One region of the Sinobaca sp. H24 genome, then DNA from elsewhere that is predicted to be linked to it. Evidence: riboswitches for the same ligand, from Rfam matches in the RefSeq annotation. Region 1 holds a riboswitch; each other region holds the start of a gene.
The links. Region 1 has a riboswitch for S-adenosylmethionine ahead of MMY81_RS08640 (homocysteine S-methyltransferase family protein). Riboswitches for the same ligand answer to the same signal wherever they lie in the genome.

Region 1 (6,108 bases):
TTAATAATAATTTGTATACCCAGGAAAAGAACAACGCCAATAAGCCCGGCAAAATAAACCTCTGACTCCATCGTAAAATGTCGGTATGGTTCTTCAATATCGGTCTGTTCTTTATGCAGCGTCGGCAGCAGGTAAATAAAAATATAAGAGACCGCCAGTCCTCCTGAAAATGAAAACCATTTCATCCGCATAACCTTTCCAGAAGGGATCAGAGCACCTGCAAAAAAATGGATGATGACGAACACAATACCAACGATAAATGGAATAAGCATAGGCGAACCCTCCGTCCGATAGGCTTCAAAGATATAACACTACTATTCTTACAGTATAAGGGTAAATTCAGTGGTTTATGTAAGTGATCTTCTTCCGGTACCTATTATTCGATCCAGCGCTGTCGTTTTGATAAAATACCCTTACAGCAGTATCGAGGAGGCATGATCATGAAAGAAACCAATCGCCTGACTCCGGAAGATATCGACCGTATTGTAGAGATGGCCTGGGAAGACCGGACTCCCTTTGATATGATTGAAGTGCAGTTCGGCTTAAAGGAAAAAGACGTCATTAAGCTTATGAGAAAAGAAATGAAAGCATCATCTTTCCGCATGTGGCGCAAACGGATGAATAACCGCAGCACCAAGCATGCAGCACTGCGCTCAAAAGAAGTAAAGCGTTTCCGCTCTCCAAATCAAAAGCCTTTGTCATACTAAAATTGAACCAATTCAGGAGCAGACCCTGGATTGGTTTTTTAATCTGCTTTGTTAATTGTTACCATTTATACTATATTGGAAATCGACCTGCTTCTTTTTTTATCTATAATTATTAGTACGGTCAGGACAGCAATGCTTAAGAGAACCATAAACAAAAAGGATAAATACAGCGTCATAAATCCCCCAAATATTTCATCAAATTCCAGCAGCGCTGCATCAGGATCGTATACTCCCCCGCCGGAAATATACCTGGCAATTTCAAGGTACATCAGATGATAATAAATGCTCATCCATAACGACCCTGTATATTCGCGATACAGCTGCAGGGCTATCCCGAACGCAAAGAGCAATATAAAATAATCGATAGTCAGCTGCATCGGTTGATTAAAAAATAGAGCGGCTAATGACATAGCCAGTAAAGGCACACACATGAAAAGAAGCATCTGCAGAAACAAGGAAATAATAAATCGATATTTCTTTCGCAGTTCTGAAAATATCAAGCCTCGAATAAACACTTCCTCCGGGAATGCCTCATACATAAATGCCGTGATAGTATTAATCAAAACGGCAAGCAGAATAGTGCCGGTCAAATTAAGGCGGACGTTTTCAATGCCTCCAAACAAAGCAGCGGTGATAATCCCTGATAGAAGCAGAAGCAATGGCAGTGCTGCCCCAACGAACCATTTAGTTCGGGAATCGGCTTTTGTTAAACCGATGTTTTTAAACAAATCAGGATTCTTTGCTTTCAGCCAATACAAAACGGCAAGAGTCACCCGGTAAACATAATGCCCTGAAGGAAAAGCGCTGTCTCTCGGTTCATTCCCTGCGTTTCGATGAAATAGCGGCCGGTATTTCCCGATATGAATAGAAATATAGATACCAGGAAAAAGTACAAGATTAATCGACTGACTTTATACGTTGATTCTTTCAAACAGCTTCCCCCTCTATTAAAGCCTGGGTGGCTTCGTAAGGTATCACTTCATTTATCAGATTCATTATTCTAAATATAACTTGTCTTCTACAGTGTAACTGAATAATAATTATAAGCTAAAACCAAAAAAGGAGTCAGCCAATGGATTTAAGTACAAAAAGAGGATGGACGTATTTTAGTATCGCGTTGTTTACCTTAGGTGTAGTTTTCTTTTTACTTCGTTCTTCTCCTATAAATATCAATGATGTAACAGAATACATTCTTTATTCTTTTCAATGGGGGTTAATTCTTTTCGGAATAACATGCTTAGTTTTTAGATTGTTTTTTTCTAAATTTATTGGGAAGCGGTAACTGAAAACTTGAACTCTACTATTAAGCGGTACCTGCTCATTGGTCGTTTTTACTTTCCTTAATGATCCTATACCAGATTTCCACTTGTTTTGCGGTCTCAATGGTCCGCAGTTTTTCCAGTTGAATCTCGAATTCTTCCAAGTGGTCGAATAAGCGCATCCCCTGTCCAAGAATGATTGGTGCAAACGCAACCTGCAGTTCATCCGCCAGATTCGCTTTTAATAACTGCTGGCCGACGTCAGCCCCAAGCACCACTACATCTTTCTCTTTGGCCGCCTGTTTAGCCTGATGAACCGCGCTTTCGATACCATCTGTTACGAATGTAATGGTGAGATTTTCATTTTCCTTTGGATGTTCAGCTGGTGGATGATGGGTCAATACAAACAAAGGCACTTGAAATTCATAATTATCTGCATAGGCATCCGGATCTTCGCTCATATCAAAAGTATTCCGTCCCATCACAACCGCTCCCGTTTTTGCCATCTCCGCTTGAATGACTTCATTCGGTTCAAAGCTCTCGTAAAGCTTTCCTAGTTTCCCGTCCCGGTCGCTGATATACCCATCCACCGATAAGATCATCCCCAAGCATACCCTTCCCATGTTCTTCCCTCCACTTTCTTCATTGTCTTCCGTTTAACACTATTCTCTAAGGTGAGAAACCCGTCTCTTTATGTATTCTTCTTTGGCGTCCTATAACCCTTTTAAGAAATTAAATCGATTGCTTTCAAGTTAAAAAAAGATGGGATTTATAAAGTACAAACAACATAAAAAATGTCCGTAAAGTCATGTATGACCTTTACGGACGTTGTTATTAATTTTTACTTAATTGGTAGTTTTCTGCTGCAGGAAATCTTCGGTTGACTTCACTTCTGCATACATGCCCTGCAGTGCGCCTACAAACGAATAATGAACCTGTTCGGCTGAAGTGGTTTTATTTTGATACGTCAACTCTTTTGTCGCGCAGGCATCTTCGATAAGCGTTGTTTCATAGCCTAAATCTACAGCTGCCCGAACAGTAGCATCGATACACATATGTGTCATCATCCCTGCCACTACTACCTTTGTTATACCCTTTTCTTTTAATTGACTCTCTAATTCCGTATTTAAGAAGCTGTTGGGAAAGTTTTTGACGATGATTTTTTCATCTTTCAGTGGCTGAACCGTTTCATGATGTTCTGCCCCTTCTGTATCCGGAAGAAAGAAACCTAAAGCGGGATCGCCTGCGATATGCTGAACATGGAAAATATGGCCGTTGTGGTTCTCTCTAAACCATTCAATAACTTTAGCGGCATTCGCAGCTGCAATTTCAGGATTGCTTAATTCCATTTTGCCACCCGGGAAATAGTCATTTTGAATATCGACAACGATTAAAGCTGTACTCATTCACTTCACCCCATTGCTAAGTTTTTCATACAAGGTAATCATATACTTAATTGCAATTTAAATCGATAAAAGGGTTTTACAAAGGTAGAGGTTGATGAAAACTTTTTTGATGGGCATCATCTAATAGTTAATAACAAAGCAAAAACAAGTACAATATATGGAGCGATAGGGCTTCTAGCCTTGGACGATTTCTACTTCATTCCAGCCAAAGCGATCCAGCTAAGGTCGTACTTTTAAGTTTTGAAAACAAATGTTTTACCTCTGCTTGACTTTCATCAACAGCGATTGTATTCTAAATATTACTAATTTAATACACAACTATTTTATCAAGAGAAGTGGAGGGACTGGCCCTTTGACACTTCAGCAGCGGACTAGTAATAGTACTGTGCTAATTCCAGAAGCAGCAGGCTTGAAGATAAGAAGAGCAATTTGTCGTATTTCGTCAAACCCCCTTCTTAAATAAAGAAGGGGGTTATTTTGTTAGACGAATGCCAGGAGAATTAAAGAATAATAGAGAGAAAAAGGAGAGTATTGTGATGAAACGCAGCTTAGAACAACGACTTAAAGAAGGAACGGTTATTGCCGGAGAGGGGTTTCTGTTTGAACTGGAGCGCAGAGGCTATTTGCAGGCAGGCTCCTTTGTACCGGAAGTGGCTCTGGAAAATCCGGAAGCCCTGAAAGAAACATACCGTGATTTTATGAAGGCGGGGTCTGATGTGGTACTTGCTTTCACATACAACGCCCATAGAGAAAAAATGCGCATCATCGGCAAGGAAGATTTACTGGAACCGCTTAACCGAAGTGCGATCCGCTTAGCGAAGGAAGTAGCCAAAGAACACCCAACGGAAGAAGCATTGGTAGCGGGTAATATATCCAATACGAATATTTTTGATCCGGAGGACCCGGAAGCGAAAGAAAAAGTCAGAGGCATGTTTGCTGAGATGATCGGATGGTGTAAAGAAGAAGGCGTTGATTACATTCATGGCGAAACGTTTTACTACCATGAGGAGGCAGAAATCGCACTGGAGGAAATCCAGAAGCAGGGACTGCCGGCTGTCATTCTGCTTGGACTAATGGGTGAAAATATACTGCGGGACGGTTATACCGTAGAAGACTCTTGTAAAATACTGTCTGAGAAAGGCGCACTAGTCGTCGGAATGAATTGTTTCCGCGGACCGGATACTATGCAGCCATACCTCGAAAAAATATGCGCTCAGGTGGATGGTTACGTAGGCGGACTACCTGTTCCTTATCGCACCACCGAAGAACACCCAACATTTTTCAATTTGCCGGACGGCGGATGCAGCTGCCATCTGCCTACAGAAACGACATTTCCAACAGCACTGGAGCCACTGTCCCACAATCGGTATGAATTGGCTGAATGGGCAAAAGAAGCGAAAAATGCCGGGGTCAATTACATCGGATTATGCTGCGGTGCTTCTCCCGCTATGGTACGGGCGGTTGCTGAAGCAACTGGACTAGAGACCATCAATTCCCAATACTCGCCTGATATGGAAAAACATTTTCTGTTCGGTAAAGACAAGACTTTAAAACAGCATAATCTAAGCTATCGTTCAAAAGCCTAAAGAGTAGATAATTTTATATCTTATGTAAGTTAATAAGAATCAGGTAGTTTGACTAATGCCAGCTTTTTCCTTGGGAATTATCCATGGGAAAGGCTGGCTATTTTATTGCAGCCGCAGATCAACATATCTCACATTTGAATTGATCTAAAATGAACTGGAATATTTATTTAGATCTATACTTATACCTGCAAATTCAGCATAGTTTCTCCTCTTCACCCTTGCGAGTATAAACTTATTTTGCCTGCGTCTTTTCGTAAAAAGGAATTTAATACCAGCCGCCGAATATATCTAATAGCAGATTGTAAAAATCAATAAGCACTCTTTAAGTTTTCACTTAATAATTAAGCATTTCTATCTACTGTCAAAAGGAGCTATTATGACAAAATCCGCTGAAAAGAAACTAAGCATGTGGGCTTTTTTTGTAAACGCCTTGAGCGCCCCCAGAAAAAATATTAAGAAGGATCATCATTTTACGATTAAAAACAGTATCTTTCTCCTCATACTGTTTCTTCTTTTGCTTGCCTTTGTCTTATATGCAGTTAACCTAATCATCATGGTAACTTTTCTTCCTGTTTATGAAAGCATAGGAATATTTGTGTACATTTTTTTGGGACAAACATTGTTTGTGTTAAGTGTTCCAGCCGTGTTTGTGAACTTTTATGTGATCCGCTGGTTCAGCAGGCGTTATTCTGCGACTGAAAGAAGTACGCAAAAAATTTTCAGTGATATGCTGACACTCTTTATTCCATGTATTTTGCTTTATAATCTCAGTTTTTCTTTTTATTCCTATCTGGGTTCATGGCGGTCGATTACCTATCCACTTGGAACGATGTTCATTATTTTCACGTTTGTTTTCTATTTCTCCCGCTCCTTTCTTTTAGTGAAATATTATGTATTAGACAGCCAAAAAAAAACCTCTATGATTATGCTTCTGTACACAGTAATACTTATTGTCTTATTCATTTTTCACTTGGGTATGTTTCTGTCGTTTGGTCCCTTTAGTATCAGCTGAAGACTACTCTCAAATAGTCTGGTTCCATTTGAGGAACTTCATTGATAAAACGGAAACTTCACTCAGTTTATCTCTTATTAGACTCCACGCCGCAGTGCTCTATCCAACATAAAAGTAAAACCAACTGCTGTGTGATGC
Region 2 (6,108 bases), on a different contig from region 1:
TTCTATTGCTGATGGGGCGTTTTCATTTGCTGCGTTTATATTCTTGTTTTCCTCCTCTTCCAGCTCTTCCGGGCCAATTTCATTCGTTTCTTCAATATGTTCTTTGCTTTCTTCTTCTCCCGGTTCTTCTGCAGAAGTATTAACAGCCAGCATTCCCATCCATAGCCCTCCAATGAGAATTCCACTGGCAGCATATCCTTTTTTCATAACATTCACCTTCTTTCTCTTTCAATATGAAATTGCATTCCATTTATACTAAATTCACTATATAGAACATCGTTACCCTCAGTGTAAGTATTTTCCATTCATCTGTCTACAAGTTTTCAGAATTTTCTTTATTAAATGGAAACTAGAAAGACTACGGGTCGATTAACTTAAAAACAAAAAACTCTGAATGAATGGATAAATTTAAATCAAATTTATCCTGCTTACCTTGTTTCTTAATAAAATCATCGTCTTCATTTATGTTAAATGTAATAATAGAGAACAAATAATCAATAAATGGAAAGTCAATATATTGTGAATAGCAGCAGAATACGATTATCAAGAAAATATTAAGTGTTCCTATTAAATCTATTTTCAATGTTGGAGGCCAAATTTATGAATATTAGACCTTTTAGTGTTGCTATTTCTGATGATCAACTACTAGATTTAAATAGACGACTAGCGTTAACTAGATGGCCTGATGAAATTCCTGATTCACACTGGAGCTATGGGATACCATTGGATATCATGAGAAAGCTGGCTTCTTACTGGCAGAATCATTTTGATTGGAGAGTAGTTGAGGAATACATTAATATGTATCCCAATTACAAAGTCGAGATTGATGGTATAGACCTTCATTTTCTTCACATCCGAGGAAGTGGTCCTAAACCGATGCCCCTTCTTCTTCCACACGGGTGGCCTGGGTCGGTCTATGAAATGTTAGATATCATTCCTTATCTAACAACTCCTGAAAAGTTCGGCGGCGACCCTCAGGATTCGTTTGATATTGTGATCCCATCTATACCTGGGCACGGATTCTCCTCTGCCCCATTGAAACCTGGCTTTGAAGATCGACAGGCTGCAGATATATTTGTGAAATTAATGGATGTATTAGGTTATGAAAAGTTTGGAGCCCATGGCTATGATTTAGGAGCCAGCATTATAGGGTTAATGTGTCTGGATTATCCTGAAAAATTGATTGGTTATCATACTACTTCCCCGGTAATCCCAGTCCTTACATATCAGAGGAGACTCTATTATCAGAAGCAGAAGAAGAATACCTTACTTATTGCAAACAATGGTATCAAGAAGAAGCTGGATATGCTCACCTTCTTGGGACGAAAGCCTCAAACGATAGCCTATTCACTAAACGATTCTCCCATAGGTTTAGCTGCGTTCATACTGGAGAAATGGTATTTATGGACAGACCCGCCAAGCGGAGATCTTTTAAAGCACTTTGATAAAGAAACATTACTCGCCAATGTTTCCATTTATTGGTTTACCCAAACGATAAATGCTTCAAATCGATATTATTATGAAGGGCAATATACAAAGTGGCCGGGGAGAAATGACGTTTCAAAAGTACCTATAGGAGTTTCCCTAAATGCTACACAGTTTCATGAACGCCCCCCAAAAGAATATGTCGAAAGGTTATTTCCCAATGTTATTTGCTGGGAAGACCTAAAGACTGGCGGACACTTTGTGGCTACCGAGCAGCCAGAGCTAATCGCTAAGAAAATAAGAAGTTTTTTTAATAACGTTAATCAATATCATGGATAATACCTTGAAATTGATCGTGCAAAATCTGTTCTATTTTTTTATCGTAAAAAGCTAGTTAGTTGATTTTCCTTACTGGATATTTTTCTTCGGCAAACCCAGCGCAGACAGATCAATCGTTTCTCCTGCACCTATTTTTAGAACATGATGGAAGCGACTGAATCCCAGGGATTTCGTGAGGCAGCTTCTTTATAGGCAGCGCACGAATTCACCGCCTGCCCTCTTTTTGTGTTTCTCTTAAACCGTTATATTTTTCTAACCACTCTGTAACAGATTGCACTAAAACACTATTTCTTTTATTGATCTATCTTGTTTTATATATATTCGATTATCCTGTGAAAAAAAATAGCACAACCCCATCCTGAATAATCGAATACTTAAAAAATTTTAAAAATGTATTATCTCTTATTGACTTTCATCAAAAGCGATTGTATTCTAAATATTACTAATTTAATACACAACTATTTTATCAAGAGAAGTGGAGGGACTGGCCCTTTGACACTTCAGCAGCGGACTAGAAATAGTACTGTGCTAATTCCAGAAGCAGCAGGCTTGAAGATAAGAAGAGCAATTTGTCGTATTTCGTCAAACCCCCTTCTTTATTTAAAGAAGGGGGTTATTTTGTTAGACGAATGACAGGAGAATAAAGAATAATAGAGAGAAAAAGGAGAGTATGGAGATGAAACGCAGCTTAGAACAACGACTTAAAGAAGGAACGGTTATTGCCGGAGAGGGTTTCTGTTTGAACTGGAGCGCAGAGGCTATTTACAGCGGGCTCCTTTGTACCGGAAGTGGCACTGGAAAATCCGGAGCTCTAAAAGAACATACCGTGATTCATGAAGGCGGGGTCTGATGTGGTACTGGCTTTCACCTACAACGCCCATAGAGAAAAAATGCGCATCATCGGCAAGGAAGATTTGCTGGAACCGCTAACAGAAGTGCGATCCGCTTAGCGAAGGAAGTAGCTAAAGAACATCCGACGGAAGAAGCATTGGTAGCGGGTAATATCTCCAATACGAATATTTTCGATCCAGAGGACCGGAATCGAAAGAAAAAGTCAGAGGCATGTTTGCCTGAGATGATCGGATGGTGCAAGAAGAAGGCGTTGATTACATTCATGGCGAAACGTTTTACTACCATGAGAGGCAGAAATCGCACTGGAGGAAATCCAGAAGCAGGGACTGCCGGCTGTCATTCTGCTTGGACTAATGGGTGAAAATATACTACGGGACGGCTATAGCGTAGAAGACTCTTGCAAAAACTTCTGAGAAAGGCGCACTGGTCGTCGGAATGAATTGTTTCCGCGGACCGGATACGATGCAGCCATACCTCGAAAAAATATGCGCTCAGGTGGATGGTTACGTAGGCGGACTGCCCGTTCCTTATCGCACCACCGAAGAACATCCGACATTTTTCAACCTGCCTGATGGCGGATGCAGCTGCCATCTGCCGACCGAAACGACATTTCCAACGGCACTGGAGCGCTATCCCACAATCGGTATGAATTGGCTGAATGGGCAAAAGAAGCAAAAAAATCGGGGTCAATTACATCGGATTATGCTGCGGTGCTTCCCCGGCTATGTCGGGCGGTTGCTGAAGCAACAGGAATGGAAACCTCAATTCACAATACTCGCCTGATATGGAAAAACATTTTCTGTTCGGTAAAGACAAGACATTAAAACAGCACAACCTAAGCTATCGTTCAAAAGCCTAAAGAGTAGATGATTTTATATCTTATGTAAGTTGATTAGAACCAGATAGTACGACTAATGCCAGCTTGTCCTTTGGAATTATCCATGGGAAAGGCTGGCATTTTATTGCTGCCGCAGATCAACTTATCTCCCATTTGAATGGATAGAGAAATGCACTGGAGTATTTATTTAGATCTATACTTATACCTGTAAATTCAGCATAGTTTCCCCTCTTCACCCTGACGAGTACAAACTTATTTTCACTGCGTCTTTTCGAAAAAAGGAATTTAATACCAGCCGCCGAATATATCTAATAGCAGGTTGTAAAAAATCAATCAGCCATCTTTTTATTTTTGACTGTACAATCAGGCATATCTATTTAAGTTAAAGGAGCTATTATGACAAAATCCTGATAAGAAACTAACCATGTGGGCTTTTTTTGTAAACGCCTTGAGCGCTCCCAGAAAAAATATTAAGAAGGATCATCATTTAACGATTATAAACAGTATCTCTCTATTGTTCCTTCTTTTGCTTGCCTTTGTCTTATATGCAGTTAACCTAATCATTATGGGAACTTTTCTTCCTGTTTATGAAACATGGGAATATTTATGTACATTTTTTTGGGACAAACATTGTTTGTGCTAAGTGTTCCAGCCGTGCTTGTGAACTTTTATGTGATCCGCTGGTTCAGCAGGCGTTACTCTGCGACTGAAAGAAGTACGCAAAATTTTCAGTGATATGGTAACACTCTCTATTATGTATATTGCTTTATAATCTCAGTTTTTCTTTTTATTCCTACCTGGGTTCATGGCGGTCGATTACTTATCCCTTGGAACGTTGTTCATTATTCTCACGTTTGTTTTCTATTTCTGCCGCTCCTTTCATTTAGTAAAATACTACGTATCAGACAGCCAAAAAAATACCTCTATGATTATGCTTCTGTACACAGTAATACTTCTTGTCTTATTCCTTTTTCACTTAGGTATGTTTCTGTCGTTTGGTCCCTTTAATGTCAGCTGAAGACTGCTCTCAAATGGTCTGGTTCCATTTGAAGAAATTCAATTATAAAAGTGCTCCCCGTTCCTGTAAGTAAAGCATGCTTTCAGAAAACTTGGTCCACCAGCCGGAATAAATAAGATTGACATGTTCGTCAGAGAAGAGTACATTATAAGAAATAACTTGATATCCTTTGGAAAAAGGGGAGTAGCTTTTCAATAAAATCGTCAGTACGGGAGAAATCCCCGGTTTTATTGGCAGCCAGTATGCTGTTAGCGAGACCTTTACCTATGAGACAGGTGAAGGCTTTTTTGTGTACCTTCACCGACTCAGCGGTGAAGGTTTTTTGTGTGTATACGCAGAATTCATATCACGGCAGGATACTAAGTTTGTCTTGAAAAGGAGAAGATAAACGTGAAAATTTAGTCCGCTGATGGAATATGGATAGATGCCTATCGTTTTGATACTTATGGAAGGAATACTAAACACATTATTAAATATCTTGTGTTCTCTTTAAACTATTTAATAAAAACAAAAAAGGAACGGGGGATGGAGAAATGACTAAAGGGGATTATCAAGCAGGAAAAGAGACCCTGACCGTTATAGGGATCGGATTAGGTTTAATGATCATAGTGTTTACCATTATCCATTTTGCATTTGGAGTCCCAATCTTCCCTTCTTAAAGAGGAGCAATAGAAACTAAAGGAGAGTCTGTGGTGGAAGAATGGATTATCGACTTTATCGAACAATTTGGGTATGCAGGCGTCTTTTTCCTTATTGCGCTGGAAAACGTTTTTCCCCCGATTCCGTCCGAAATCATTTTAACATTTGGTGGTTTTGCAACGACTACCTCTTCTCTTCATATACCGGGTGTTGTGGCGGCTTCTACCCTGGGATCGGTCTTTGGTGCACTGATCCTTTATGGGATCGGGCGATTAATCGACATAGATCGTATGGAAATCCTCGTGGGAAAATACGGCCGCTGCCTTCGAATATCCAAAAAAGATATTCGGCGGGCTGAGTCATGGTTTACAAAGTATGGTGTATGGACCATCTTCCTCTGCCGCATGATTCCGTTGGTTCGAAGCCTTATCTCCATTCCGGCAGGGATGTCTAAAATGAATATATCCGTTTTTCTGCTATTTACAACGGCCGGAACTCTGATTTGGAACATTATTTTAGTAAATTTAGGAGCCGCTGTTGGAGAATCCTGGACAGACATTTTAGAATTTTTGGATATTTATTCGTCCATTGCTTACGTTTGTATAGGAATAGCCCTTTTATGGGTACTGTTTCTTTTTTCAAACGATTTCAAACAAATGGAAAGAAAGAAGAAATAAACAGGTAGTATACGAAACATAAAATTTATACTTTCGAAGTAAACAAAATAGCAGGAGTGATATCAAAAAATGAATTCATTTAATACTAACGCAAAAAAGAATCAGCTGGACTCTAACACCATAACACGTATAGCCTCAGGCACAGCTATACTTTTACTACTCAGCAGCTTGTATCTAATTATATTTAACTCCACCATCTTATATACCGGGATAGAGGGATACGTGGTTCTATTGCTTTTGATAGTACTCCTTTTATTATATGCGGTTAGTTTAATGACCGGAGAACTCTTTGCGGATTATATCATTAGAAAACGCAATAA
Region 3 (6,108 bases), on a different contig from region 1:
GGGTTCCGGTTATAACGATATTCAATAAAACTATTTGTGATTATATATACCTATTACTTTGTATTTACACAAAAGTAAAAATTCGTTAAAATGTATATCTATACATGTTTTCGAATAAGAAGGGAATGGTTGGATGAAGAGGGGTACGCATCAAAAAGTATTAATGGGGGCTGGTTTATTTGTTATCTTAGCAGCAGGATGCTCACAGGAGGAGGCAGCGCCGGCAGCTGAGGAAGCAGAAAGTGCAGAGGTTTCGGAAGAAGAAGAGGCAGCGCCGGAAACAGAGGAAGCCGTAGAAGAACCTGCCGTTGAAGAGCAGGAAGCAGAAGGTGAAGAGAGTCAGGCAGACGAGGCAGAAAGTGACTCAGAAGAACAGCAGGAGACATCATCTGAAGAAACGGTAGAAGAAGAGAAAGGGGAAGCCTCTCAAGAAGAATTGGCTGAGTTTGCAAGAGATTGGCTTATATTAGATGATGAAACAGGAAACTTTATTTCGTTCAGGGTTAAATTAGCCGAGGATGAAAATACGCTTCAAGCTACATATGATGGTTTTCAGTCTGGTGAAGTTGAGGTTATTTATGAAATTACCAGTTTGAAAAATGGAGTGTTAAATATGGAGGGAGACATTGAGCATATGGGTGGCTCTAAAATCACCCTAGAATTATTAGATAATGACAGGTTATTGTGGAAACACCCTACTAAAGAATTGACTTTTGACACGGAAGAAGATGCAATTGCTAAAGATATAGAAAGAAATGAAAATCAATCGAACGGCGAACTCAACGAAACAAATTCGAGCAGTGAATCAACAGCAGACTCCACATCTGAAGCGGCTGCTGAGTCAGAAACAGCCTCTGAGCCGGACACGGAATCAATGAGTCTGGAGGAGCAGCTGGTAGAAGAGCTGATTCAATACGGTATTGGTAACGGCGGGACCCGTGACAGCTTTACCTTTTACGAACAGGCCTGGGAAACCGGAGCGGACGGCAATCAGTATTACGTTATGATTATTGGTGATGCATCAGTAGGGGAGACAGAGAGAATCCACACCTTCCACGGAGGAGAGGACGGCCATCTGTACTTCCTGAATCTTGATGCTTTTCCGGATGCGGAGACAGTAGAATATACGAGAGTGGATTCTTATTAAAAGCAGTTCATTTATTGAGTCGAGCCGAAAAGAAAGATAAGCTATACTAGTAATTAAAGAAAGGAGGTATAGCATGGCAGTAGACATATACAGCTATCCAGCCTGCAGCACCTGCAAAAAAGCTGAAAAGTGGCTGGAAGCGCAGGAGGTGCCATTCACAAAGCATCATATTGTAGAATCTCCTCCTTCGGCAGAAGAGATAAAAAAACTTCATCACATCAGCGGATATCCGATCCAGAAATTTTTTAATACTAGTGGAAAAAAATACCGCGAAATGGGTCTCAAAGATAAAGTAAAAGAAGCGGACAACGAGGAACTATATGATATTCTCGCCTCAGATGGTATGCTAATAAAAAGGCCTATCGTGACAGATGGGAGCCAGGTTACATTAGGGTTTAAAGAAGCGCTGTTTGAGGAAACATGGAAACAGTAAAGATAATGAAAACTGGAGGAATGAATAATGAGCGTACCAAAGGAATTGAAGTATTCACAGGAGCATGAGTGGGTAAAGACCGAAGGAGAAAAAGCAAGAGTCGGCATTACAGACTTTGCCCAGTCCGAGCTTGGAGACATCGTATTTGTTGAACTGCCGGAAGTTGGAGATGAAGTTCAGGCAGACGAACCTTTTGGAAGCGTAGAATCAGTAAAAACGGTTTCCGAACTTTATGCCCCTATCAGCGGTACGGTTGTTGAAGTAAATGAAAATCTGGATGATTCACCGGAATTTGTAAACGAATCTCCTTACGAGAAAGCATGGATGATTGTTGTAGAACCATCAGACAGCAGCCAGATCGATGACTTAATGTCTGCAGAAGATTACGAAAAAATGGTGAGTGAAGACTAAATCACGGTTACATAAGAAGCCTGCCTCTACTATAGAGGCAGGCTTCTTTTATTAGAAATACATAACCCTCTTTTCTTTTTCGGCAATGTTCTATATATTAAAAGGAGTGAATTTAATTCGGTTGTCGAAATAAAACGGGGGAACTCTTATCATGAAAGGTATTGCGAAAGAATGGGCTTATCAATTCAAGCATTACAATAAAAATGTACGTTTGTTCTTGATTGCTTCTGTGCTCTCCAACATGGGCATGGGAGTCTTTATGATTATGTATAACTACTATATAAGAGAGCTCGGCTACCTGGACGATGTAAACGGTCGGGTGATCGCGGCTCAGGCAACGGCTACAGCGATCGCCCTTCTCCCGGCAGGTTTGTTAAGCGACCGTATCGGCCGGAAAAAAGTTATTATGGCCGGTGCCCTTATGCTTGGAGTAAGTTTGTTTCTTCGTTCGGTCGTGGAAATAGAGGGACTGCTTTTAACTGGAGCGTTTCTAACAGGGGCATTTATGTCCTTTGTACAGGTTTCCTCGATCCCGCTGCTGGCTGAAAATTCCACCGAAAAACAGCGCGTTCATTTGTTCAGTTTTAATTTTGCATTGATTATGGTGGCCAACGTAATAGGAAATGGCATGGGCGGACTGATGAGTGACGGTGCCCGTTTGCTGCTTGATATGACTGCTCTGCAAAGTCTGCGACTTACGCTGCTGACAGGAGCTTGTTTAAGCTTTGCTGCAATCTTCCCGGTACTGAAAATAAAAGAAGAGCGCAAACTCACGGTGACCAAGACAGGTGCCAGCTCTTTTAAAGAAATTCTACATACGAATCGTGCCGGTATTAAAATGATAGCCCTATTTGCGGTTGCTCAGCTGATTATCGGATTTGGTTCCGGTCTCGTTATCCCATACCTGAATTTGTATTTCACCGACCGCTTTGACGTAAGCTATACTATTGTCGGTTTGATTCTGGCTTTAGGACAGGGGATGACAGCTGTAGCATTTATGATTGGACCAACGCTTGTGCAGAAAGTAGGGGAAGTGCGTGCAGTAGTTATCCTGCAGCTGAGCTCACTTCCATTTCTGCTTGTTACAGCCTACACGCAGAATATATGGTTTGCCGTTATCGGCTTTTTATTCCGCCAGGCGTTAATGAACGCCGGAAACCCGATTCAGATGTCGTTAATGATGAGAAGCGTAGGAGATAATATTAAAGGGCTCGCAAACTCCATAGGGCAGATGGTTTTTCAGCTGGGCTGGGCGATTATGGGACCGGTATCCACATCGATCGTTCTCATATATGGGCCGTACTATGGATGGGCATGGGTGTTTACGTTAACGTGTGCTCTCTATTTAACAGGCTCCATCTATTTTTATATTGTATTTAGAAAAGTCCCTCCAAGCAGTGATATATGAGGCATGACAAATGATTTGACAGCCGGACGGTCCCATGCTAAGCTTCGATTTGTACTTAATAACCTACATATGAAACACTCTTATCATGAGAGGTGGAGGGACTGGCCCTTTGAAGCCCGGCAACCGTCATTATTTTTAATGAAATGGTGCCAATTCCTGCGAAGCGTAAGCTTTGGCAGATGAGAGAAAGGAATGAACCATGCCCTTTCTGCTGATGATAAAAGCTGAAGGGTATTTTCTTGTGGTTAAATTAAGGAGAGTGTGCCGGTATTTTGTCAGTTGAATAAAGTTTCTGTTCCAAGACCAAGTTATCTGGTATGATAAGTAAGATTAATAAAGAAAAGAAACAGGGTGGGCATATGATAGCACTGGAAAAACTATCGAAAATATTTTCTACATCCAATGGAGATATAACGGCAGTAGACAATATAGATTTAACGATAGATGAGGGAGAAATATTTGGCATTATCGGCTACAGCGGTGCAGGAAAAAGCACGCTTATCCGTCTGCTGAACATGCTTGAAAAACCGACATCGGGAAACATTGTTATTGGCGATAAAAATATGGCCGATCTGCAGGGTGCTTCGCTTCGGGAAGCCCGCCAGGAAATCAGCATGATTTTTCAGCATTTTAATCTGCTCTGGTCGAGAACGGTACGGGAAAACATAGCGTTTCCACTCGAAATAGCAAAGCATTCAAAGAAAGATAAGAATGCCAGAGTGCAGGAGTTAATAGAACTTGTCGGCCTCAGCGGCAGAGAGGACGCTTATCCAGCCCAGCTGAGCGGCGGCCAGAAACAGCGCGTCGGCATTGCAAGAGCTCTTGCAAACAACCCGAAAGTTTTGCTCTGCGATGAGGCAACGTCTGCGCTCGATCCGAAAACAACAGACTCCATCCTCGAGCTGCTGACGGACATTAATAAAAAGCTAGGATTGACGATTGTGCTGATTACACATGAAATGCACGTCATCCGGAAGATATGCAACCGTGTCGCCGTGATGGAGAACGGAAAAGTAGTAGAAGAAGGACAGGTGCTGGATGTATTCAGACAGCCCCGCGAAGAAATGACAAAAGAATTTGTAAAACAGATTACCGAGCCGGAAGAGACGATGGAAGCGATTCGGGAATTAATGAAATCCGGTGATGACAGTCCTATTGTTAAAATTTCATTTCTTGGTGAAGATGCGGAGCAGCCTATCATGACGGATCTTATCCTGACATGCGGCGTGTCGGTCAATATTCTGCAGGGCAAGGTGTCCAAAACAAGAGAAGGAAGCTACGGCACGTTATTTGTTCAGCTCAAAGGAAATCAGGAACAGCTTGACCATGCGCTGTCTTATTTGAAAGAGCAGCAGGTGCAGACAGAGGTGATGACAGCTCATGAATGAACTACTTGAAAATGTAAACTGGGGCAACATGTGGCAGGCAACAGTAGAAACTTTGTACATGAGTGCTTTGGCCGTACTGGCTACGTTTATTTTAGGGGTGCTGCTTGGCCTCATTCTTTATATGACAGACAAAGGAAACATGTGGGAAAATAATCCGATTCATCTGGTGGCGGCAGCGATAGTAAACGTCTTCCGTTCCATTCCATTTATTATATTAATTATTCTGCTCGTTCCATTTACAACTTTTATCGTCGGAACGATGCTTGGACCGAGCGCAGCTCTTCCTGCTCTCGTAATTGGAGCAGCTCCGTTTTATGCGAGACTGGTGGAAATCGGGCTTCGTGAAGTTGATAAAGGAGTGATTGAAGCTTCGCAGTCAATGGGAGCCAATCAATGGCACATTATTTTTAAAGTCCTGATTCCAGAATCTCTTCCTGCATTAATATCCGGGATTACCGTTACAGCTATCACGCTCGTGAGTTATACGGCTATGGCCGGTGTGATCGGTGCGGGCGGACTTGGCGACCTCGCTTTCCGCGAAGGATACCAGCGCAGTAATCCGGATGTCACGTTAGTAGCAACTGCCGCCATTTTAGTGATCGTTATGATCCTGCAGTGGGTTGGCGATAGAATTATATATAGAATTGATAAAAGATAAAAGGGGAGAATGGAAAAATGAAAAAGATTTGGATGATTCCAGCACTATCACTAACAATTGCTTTAGCAGCCTGCGGAGGCGGCGGGGAAGAATCAGGTTCTGAAGAAGAACCAACGACGCTCACAGTAGGTGCTTCCAACGTGCCTCACGCAGAAATTCTTGAGTTTGCCACTGATCAGCTTGAAGAAGAAGGCGTGGATCTGCAGATAGAAACATTTAATGACTATATTGTGCCAAACCAGGCTTTGTCTGAAGAAGAAATTGACGCTAACTATTTCCAGCACGTGCCTTACTTTGAATCACAGATTGAAGAAAATGATTACGACTTTGCCAACGCCGGAGCAATTCACATCGAGCCAATGGGCGTATATTCCCAGGACTATGACAGCCTTGAAGAACTCCCTGAAGGCGCTGAAGTGATCATGAGCAGTTCGGTAGCCGATCACGGACGCATCCTGAGCATGCTTGAAGAAGAAGGCGTTATTACAATGGAAGAAGATGCCGGAATCGAAGCAACGCTGGACGATATTGCCGAAAATCCAAAAGACATTCAGTTCAGTGCCAACGTAGAAGCAGCAACTCTACCTCAGGCATATCAGAATGGAGAAGGCGATGCCGTATTTATTAACTCCAACTATGCACTCGACAGCGACCTGAGCCCAA
Region 4 (6,108 bases), on a different contig from region 1:
TTTGAAGCATCGTTCCCATGGCTCCATCTAAAATCAAAATAGATGTTTTCAGCCTGTCCTGGATTGCTGTTTTAAGCATTTGATCCCCTCCACTCTGTTCACTTGCTTTTTTCTTCTATTCGTACCGATGCTTTTTCTCTAATGTATTCAGTTAGACGGCACGTAATATCATAACGAAGGAATGGAGTGATTAAATAAATGCCATTAAAATATTCCATCGCTTCGTCGATCAGTGTTTTCGCTATTGCGATACCTTCTTCTGCTGCCCGGCCGCGGTCCTCCCCGCAATCGGCCATACTTCGGCGGATTGTATCTGTCAGCTTAATGCCGGGCACTTCATTGTGTAAAAATTCAGCATTCCGGCTGCTCACCAGGGGCATGATACCGATATATACCGGCACATCCATATGTTTTGTTGCTTCGTATATTTCTTTAAACTGTCCTTCTCCAAAAACCGGCTGCGTCATAAAGTAGTCGGCTCCGGCAGTGATTTTCTTTTCAAGGCGCTGCACGGCACGGTCCACATTCCGCACGTTAGGGTTAAATGCCGCGCCAACTGTAAACGTGGTATTTTGGCCGAGCGACTTTCCCGAAAAGGACAATCCTTTGTTCATTTCTTTCATTAATTGAATTAAATCAAAAGAGTTAGCGTCATATACAGAAGTAGCTCCGGGGAAATCCCCGACTTTCGTGGGATCACCCGTTACAGCAAGAATATCATGAATGCCGAGAGCATTAATTCCCATCAAATGGGACTGAAGACCGATAAGGTTTCTGTCGCGGCAGGCTACGTGAAGCAGCGGCCGCGCCTGTGTCATGCTTTTAACGAGTGCTCCCATTGCCAAATTATCAATCCGTGGACTTGCCAATGAGTTATCCGCCATTGTAACAGCGTCTGCACCGGATTGATACAAAGCCTGAGCTCCTTCTACAAATTTGGATGTGGCCAGCTTCTTGGGTGGATCAAGCTCTACAATAACCGTTACAGATTGCTTTGCTTTCTCTCTGAGGCTGGGCTCTGATGAAGGAGGTTCTACAATAGAAAACTGTCCGGCTTTTTGAGCCACGGCCTGCGCCGTCCGCGTTTTTGGAGCTGTGTTTTTAACAGCTGCAGCTATTTGAGCTATGTGCTCCGGTGTTGTACCGCAGCATCCTCCGATAATACCAATCCCCTGGTTTTGAAAATCAAGGGCTTTTTCATAAAAATAGTCTGGATTTGATTGGTAAACAAAACGTCCATCATCGATATCCGGAAGACTTGCATTTGGATGTACCGCATAAAGGGTATGTTCATCGAGGGGTGTCATTTCCAGGGACCGCAGGATGTGATACGGCCCCATTCGGCAGTTCACTCCCACAGCATCCGCGCCGGCCGCCGTCATTTGTTTAAATGCTTCTCCCAGCGGCATCCCGCTGTGCATAACGCCTACTTCACCGAGCGCTACCTGGGCGATCACCGGCAGGTTTGTTTTGCTTTTCGCAAGCTTAATGACCGATAAAATTTCCTGAAGATCATAGAACGTTTCCAGAATAATGCCGTCCGGTTCCGCTTTCAGCAGAGCGTCCAGCTGTTCAGAAAAAGCGCTGCGTATATCTTCATCGTTTTCTTCCATTTTCTGAAGGCCCTTTATACCGCCTATTGTGGCAAAAACAAAAGCTCTGCCTTCTGCAGCTGCCCGGGCTGTTTCAACGCCCAGTCTGTTTATATCAGCTGCTTTATCTTCCAGCTGATACTTGGCAAGCTTAATACGATTTGCTGCATACGTATTGGTCTGAATAATATCCGACCCTGCTTCTACATATTCTTTATGGATGTTTTTAACCAGGCCGGGCTCAGATATATTTAATGCTTCATAGGAACCGCTGTATCCTTTTTCATATAGATACGTTCCCATTGCCCCGTCTCCAATTAACATGCGTTTTGAATATTCCTCTGCCAAATTCACAACGAGCCACTCCCCTGATTCGTGATTTTCTTTTACAGGCGGTCGAGCGCCTGCCCTAAATCCGCGATTATATCTTCTTTATTTTCAATACCTACAGAAAAACGGAGCAGCCGGTTACAGACGCCGTTGGCAATCCGGACTTCCTCCGGAACATCAGCATGTGTTTGTGTGGCCGGATATGTCATGAAGCTCTCTACACCGCCCAGACTTTCTGCAAATGTGATAAGGTTCAGACCGCGGAGCAGGCTGTCGACCCACTGCTCATTTTCAATCCGAAAGGAAAGCATACCGCCTTTTCCGGTGTACAATACGTCCGTCACTTTTGGATGTGTATCCAGAAACTCCGCTACTGCCCGTGCGTTTTCTGTATGCTTTTCCATGCGCAGGGACAATGTTTTCATCCCTCTCATTAACAGCCAGGAATCCATAGGCGACAGTATTGTACCCATCCCGTTATGAAAAGCCGTAATCCGGCTGCTTAACTGCTCATCTTTTGTAACGATTAATCCGGCAATAATATCATTATGGCCGCCCAGATACTTCGAAGCACTGTGTATAACGATATCGGCACCCATATCGAGCGGACGCTGCAGAATCGGTGTGTAAAAAGTGTTATCCACAATCAGCCAGAGACCGTGTTTCTTGGCCAATTTTGACATTTCAGAAATATCGGCTTCCTGCATTAATGGATTGGTCGGCGTTTCTATAAAAAGGGCTTTCGTGCGTTCGGTAATCTTTTGTTCAAATGCCTCTACGTTTCTCGGGTCGCCATATGCAATCGTAATACCCCAGTTTTTCCATCCCTCTTCAAAAAGCCGGTACGTTCCTCCATATAAATCCTGGGAAGCAAGAATTTCGTCATCTTTATCAAAAATGGCAAACAGCGTTTGAATAGCAGCCATTCCTGAGCTCAATGCGTACCCTTTGGCACCATTTTCCAATCCGGCGATTGCCCGCTCCAGAATGTCTCTTGTAGGGTTGCCGGTACGGGAGTAATCAAACCCTGTCGACTCGCCTAATCCCTCGTGACGGAAAGCAGTAGACATGTGAATAGGGGCGCTTACGGCTCCCGTTCTTGGGTCTTCTTTATTTCCAATTTGTACTAGATTTGTTTCGATGTGAAATTTCTTATCCATTATTGTCACCCTTTTTGTGGCTTATTACTATATAGTTGCCTGCGTATCCTAATTTATCATTCCGCTAAAAGACCTTCCTCTAAAAGTAAGAAGAAGGTCTGCGATTTATAAGAGCACCTCTTCTTATCTCTCGGACATCTTCTGCCCGGCGGATTTAGCACCTGACCTGTGTAGGCTGGTTGCTGAGACTTCATAGGGCCTGATCCCTCCGTCTCTCTGGATAAGAAAGCTTTATTTATATAGTTGTGTAGTAAAACCTTACAAGATTAACGATCGAAATGCAATCAAATTGTGCGAATTTGTTGAATTTATTCAGGAGCAGTATCTACATATAAACGGCTGCTATTTCCGCAGACACAGCGGACAAAACCAGTTTGGATCGTACCGTCTTCTTTCCTGCTTCCTTTAAGAACAAATTTCTCCCCGCACCTCGGGCATCGTATGACGACGCGATATCGTTTTTCCTCTATCATAGGCCGTCTATTCCCCTTCCATCTGCCTAAACCTTTTTCCCTTTTCTTCTTTTCTTACAGCTATCCAACATATCAGAAACCCTAGAGGCAGCATCAAATAGACTATGTACTGCCGGTCGATTAATAATAGCAAATCGTACGTGCCGTGTAAAACGAACGGGACCGCCAGGCCTAAAAACAAGAACATTTTTCCGGCAGCGCCTTTCAAAAAGGAGGCTTTCCCTATATAATATCCCATAGTACAGGCAAACAGAGCATGGCTGGCCACCGGCAGAAATGCCCTTCCAAAGGCTATATCCACGCCATACGCTGCGAGGTAAAGAATATTTTCTGCTGCAGCAAAACCAAGCCCTACAGCAAGCGCATAAAGGGTCGTATCGTAAATAGAATGGATCCGGATAAAAGGAATAACGGCAGCGCACAAAATAAACCATTTAAAAAATTCCTCGAGCAGCCCGGCATATAAAAAAGCCTGAAAGAAGACGGAAGCCTCCGTACTTGTCTCTTCTGTAAGCGCATATTGCACTGTCACAATTGGAAAAACAAGCAGCATGCCAAAGAGAAAAGTACGGACCGTTTTGTAAAAGGAACCAGAAGTTGTCTCCTGTGTTAGATAATAGTAGCTTAAAAATGCGATCGAAGGCGCCAGGGCCGCAGTTATGATAGCAAACACTCGCGCATCCGTCCTTTCCTGCTCTGTAATTGCCGGCTAACCATTAATAGAAAAGAGGTATTCTTATGAAGCGGATTTTAACAATACATACCGGGGGCACAATCTCCATGAAAGAAGACAAGCAGACTGGAAGCGTAGCGCCGGGGGAAAAAAACCCTCTGGATCAATGGCATGAAGAAGCCAAGCAGGTAGCTGACATTACCGTGATCCCGTTCTTTCATCTTCCTTCCCCTCATATTACGCCTGAAAATATGTTCGAGCTTTCTGCTTTTATTAACGAAAAACTAGCTGAAGGCCTGTACGATGGGATTGTTATAACGCATGGAACGGATACGCTTGAAGAAACAGCCTACTTTCTCGATCTTCTTCATCGTTCCCCAATACCAATTATTTTGACAGGTGCTATGCGTTCAAGCAATGAATTAGGGGCAGACGGTCCTTACAATTTTCTGGCTGCCATTAGAACGGCTTCTTCTGAGCAGGCTAGAGAAAAGGGAGTGCTCGTTGTGATGAATGATGAAGTTCATTCTGCAATCAACGTAACGAAAACGCACTCTTCTAATGTAGCTACATTCCAGAGTCCTCAATTTGGACCAATCGGTCTCGTCACGCGGCGCGGTATTCTTTTTCATCACAGTCCTTCCGTTAGAGAGCAGTTTTCTATTTCCTCTTTAACGAAGAAAGTATTTCTTCTCAAGGCTTATGCGGGGATGGAAAGAGAAACGATAGACTTGTTAGAGTCCGCCTCTCCTTCCGGCCTCGTCATTGAAGCATTCGGCCAGGGAAACGTCCCGCCCGCTATAGTGCCCGCTATCGAGTCGCTTATAGCAAGGAATATCCCCGTTGTTCTTGTATCAAGATGCTACAGCGGCATTGTCCAGGCAACTTATGAGTATGCCGGTGGAGGCATGCAGCTGAAAAACAAAGGGGTTATTTTTTCAAATGGATTAAATGGCCAAAAAGCCCGGCTTAAATTAATGATTGCCCTCGAAGCAGGAATTACCGGAACAGAACTTACCAATACATTTGAAAGCTGGCCGTCATAATGACGAAGGCCAGCTTTCTTTTTCTTTAATATGAGAGGCAATCTGTTCCCCATGCCATCTGCCGTTTTCAATAAAAATTTCATTAGCATTATCACCGGCTGCGATGACGCCAGCAACATAGAGCCCAGAAACATTTGTTTCCATTGTTTTCTTTATTAAAATGAGGGCGCCCCGCTTCTCCGTTCAGCACTCCTGCCCTTTCCAAAAATGTATGGTCCGGATGATAGCCTGTCATGGCGAATACAAAATCTGCCGGCCACGCTCTGTTTTTGTCATTGTGTATACTCGACGGCCTCTTCCGAAATAGCCGTAACGTCTGCTTCGGATAAGAGATGTATTTTCCCCTGTCTGACGAGCGAATCAAAGTCCGGAAGTATCCAAGGCTTCACATGCTCTGAAAAGGAAGCGCCCCTATACAGAACGGTTACAAATGCTCCAGCTTTTTCAAGCGCAAGCGCTGCATCAACGGCGGAATTTTTCCCGCCGATTACGGCAACACTCCGATGAAAATAAGGGTGGGCTTCTTTAAAATAGGGGAAACATGCGGAAGGCTGCCTCCCTCAATTTCAAGTTTGTTCGGCTGACCGTAATAGCCGGTCGCTATAAATAACATAGTCCGGTGTGTACTGCCTTTTGTATACCGGTCATTGTGCAGGACGAAACAAGAAAAACCGCTGGATGTCTTTTCAATCGAATCCACTGTCATATGAATGAATACGCCAGATCTTCCTGCTCCACTACACGCTTATAATATACCAGTGCTTCCTGGCGGGTAGGCTTTCGGTTAATCGATGTGAAAGGGATATTCCCAACCTCCAGCCTTTCACTGGAGCT

Region 2: it holds a riboswitch for S-adenosylmethionine, as region 1 does, so the genes downstream of both, MMY81_RS35150 (homocysteine S-methyltransferase family protein) here and MMY81_RS08640 (homocysteine S-methyltransferase family protein) in region 1, are expected to answer to the same signal.
Region 3: it holds a riboswitch for S-adenosylmethionine, as region 1 does, so the genes downstream of both, MMY81_RS27310 (methionine ABC transporter ATP-binding protein) here and MMY81_RS08640 (homocysteine S-methyltransferase family protein) in region 1, are expected to answer to the same signal.
Region 4: it holds a riboswitch for S-adenosylmethionine, as region 1 does, so the genes downstream of both, MMY81_RS13590 (methionine biosynthesis PLP-dependent protein) here and MMY81_RS08640 (homocysteine S-methyltransferase family protein) in region 1, are expected to answer to the same signal.

The regions. Positions count from the first base shown of each region.
Region 1 covers NZ_JALBWT010000004.1:254,465-260,572, forward strand. The annotation lists gene MMY81_RS08610 (hypothetical protein) at 1-272, opposite strand, end outside; gene MMY81_RS08615 (TIGR03643 family protein) at 441-707, shown strand; gene MMY81_RS08620 (CPBP family intramembrane glutamic endopeptidase) at 773-1,465, opposite strand; gene MMY81_RS08625 (hypothetical protein) at 1,477-1,638, opposite strand; gene MMY81_RS08630 (dihydrofolate reductase family protein) at 2,026-2,589, opposite strand; gene MMY81_RS08635 (cysteine hydrolase family protein) at 2,812-3,372, opposite strand; SAM riboswitch class I at 3,693-3,794, shown strand; gene MMY81_RS08640 (homocysteine S-methyltransferase family protein) at 3,909-4,958, shown strand; gene MMY81_RS36240 (undecaprenyl-diphosphate phosphatase) at 6,048-6,108, opposite strand, start outside.
Region 2 covers NZ_JALBWT010000006.1:58,424-64,531, forward strand. The annotation lists gene MMY81_RS10315 (WxL domain-containing protein) at 1-207, opposite strand, end outside; gene MMY81_RS10320 (epoxide hydrolase family protein) at 601-1,764, shown strand; SAM riboswitch class I at 2,225-2,326, shown strand; partial or broken gene MMY81_RS35150 (homocysteine S-methyltransferase family protein) at 2,441-3,475, shown strand; gene MMY81_RS10335 (DedA family protein) at 5,165-5,788, shown strand.
Region 3 covers NZ_JALBWT010000036.1:11,286-17,393, forward strand. The annotation lists gene MMY81_RS27290 (hypothetical protein) at 134-1,147, shown strand; gene MMY81_RS27295 (arsenate reductase family protein) at 1,221-1,580, shown strand; gene gcvH (glycine cleavage system protein GcvH) at 1,608-1,991, shown strand; gene MMY81_RS27305 (MFS transporter) at 2,143-3,399, shown strand; SAM riboswitch class I at 3,477-3,585, shown strand; gene MMY81_RS27310 (methionine ABC transporter ATP-binding protein) at 3,759-4,787, shown strand; gene MMY81_RS27315 (methionine ABC transporter permease) at 4,780-5,445, shown strand; gene MMY81_RS27320 (MetQ/NlpA family ABC transporter substrate-binding protein) at 5,463-6,108, shown strand, end outside.
Region 4 covers NZ_JALBWT010000009.1:57,771-63,878, reverse strand. The annotation lists gene metH (methionine synthase) at 1-79, opposite strand, end outside; gene MMY81_RS13595 (bifunctional homocysteine S-methyltransferase/methylenetetrahydrofolate reductase) at 99-1,946, opposite strand; gene MMY81_RS13590 (methionine biosynthesis PLP-dependent protein) at 1,979-3,082, opposite strand; SAM riboswitch class I at 3,203-3,309, opposite strand; gene MMY81_RS13585 (PrsW family glutamic-type intramembrane protease) at 3,563-4,228, opposite strand; gene MMY81_RS13580 (asparaginase) at 4,294-5,274, shown strand; partial or broken gene MMY81_RS13575 (YpdA family putative bacillithiol disulfide reductase) at 5,269-6,108, opposite strand, start outside.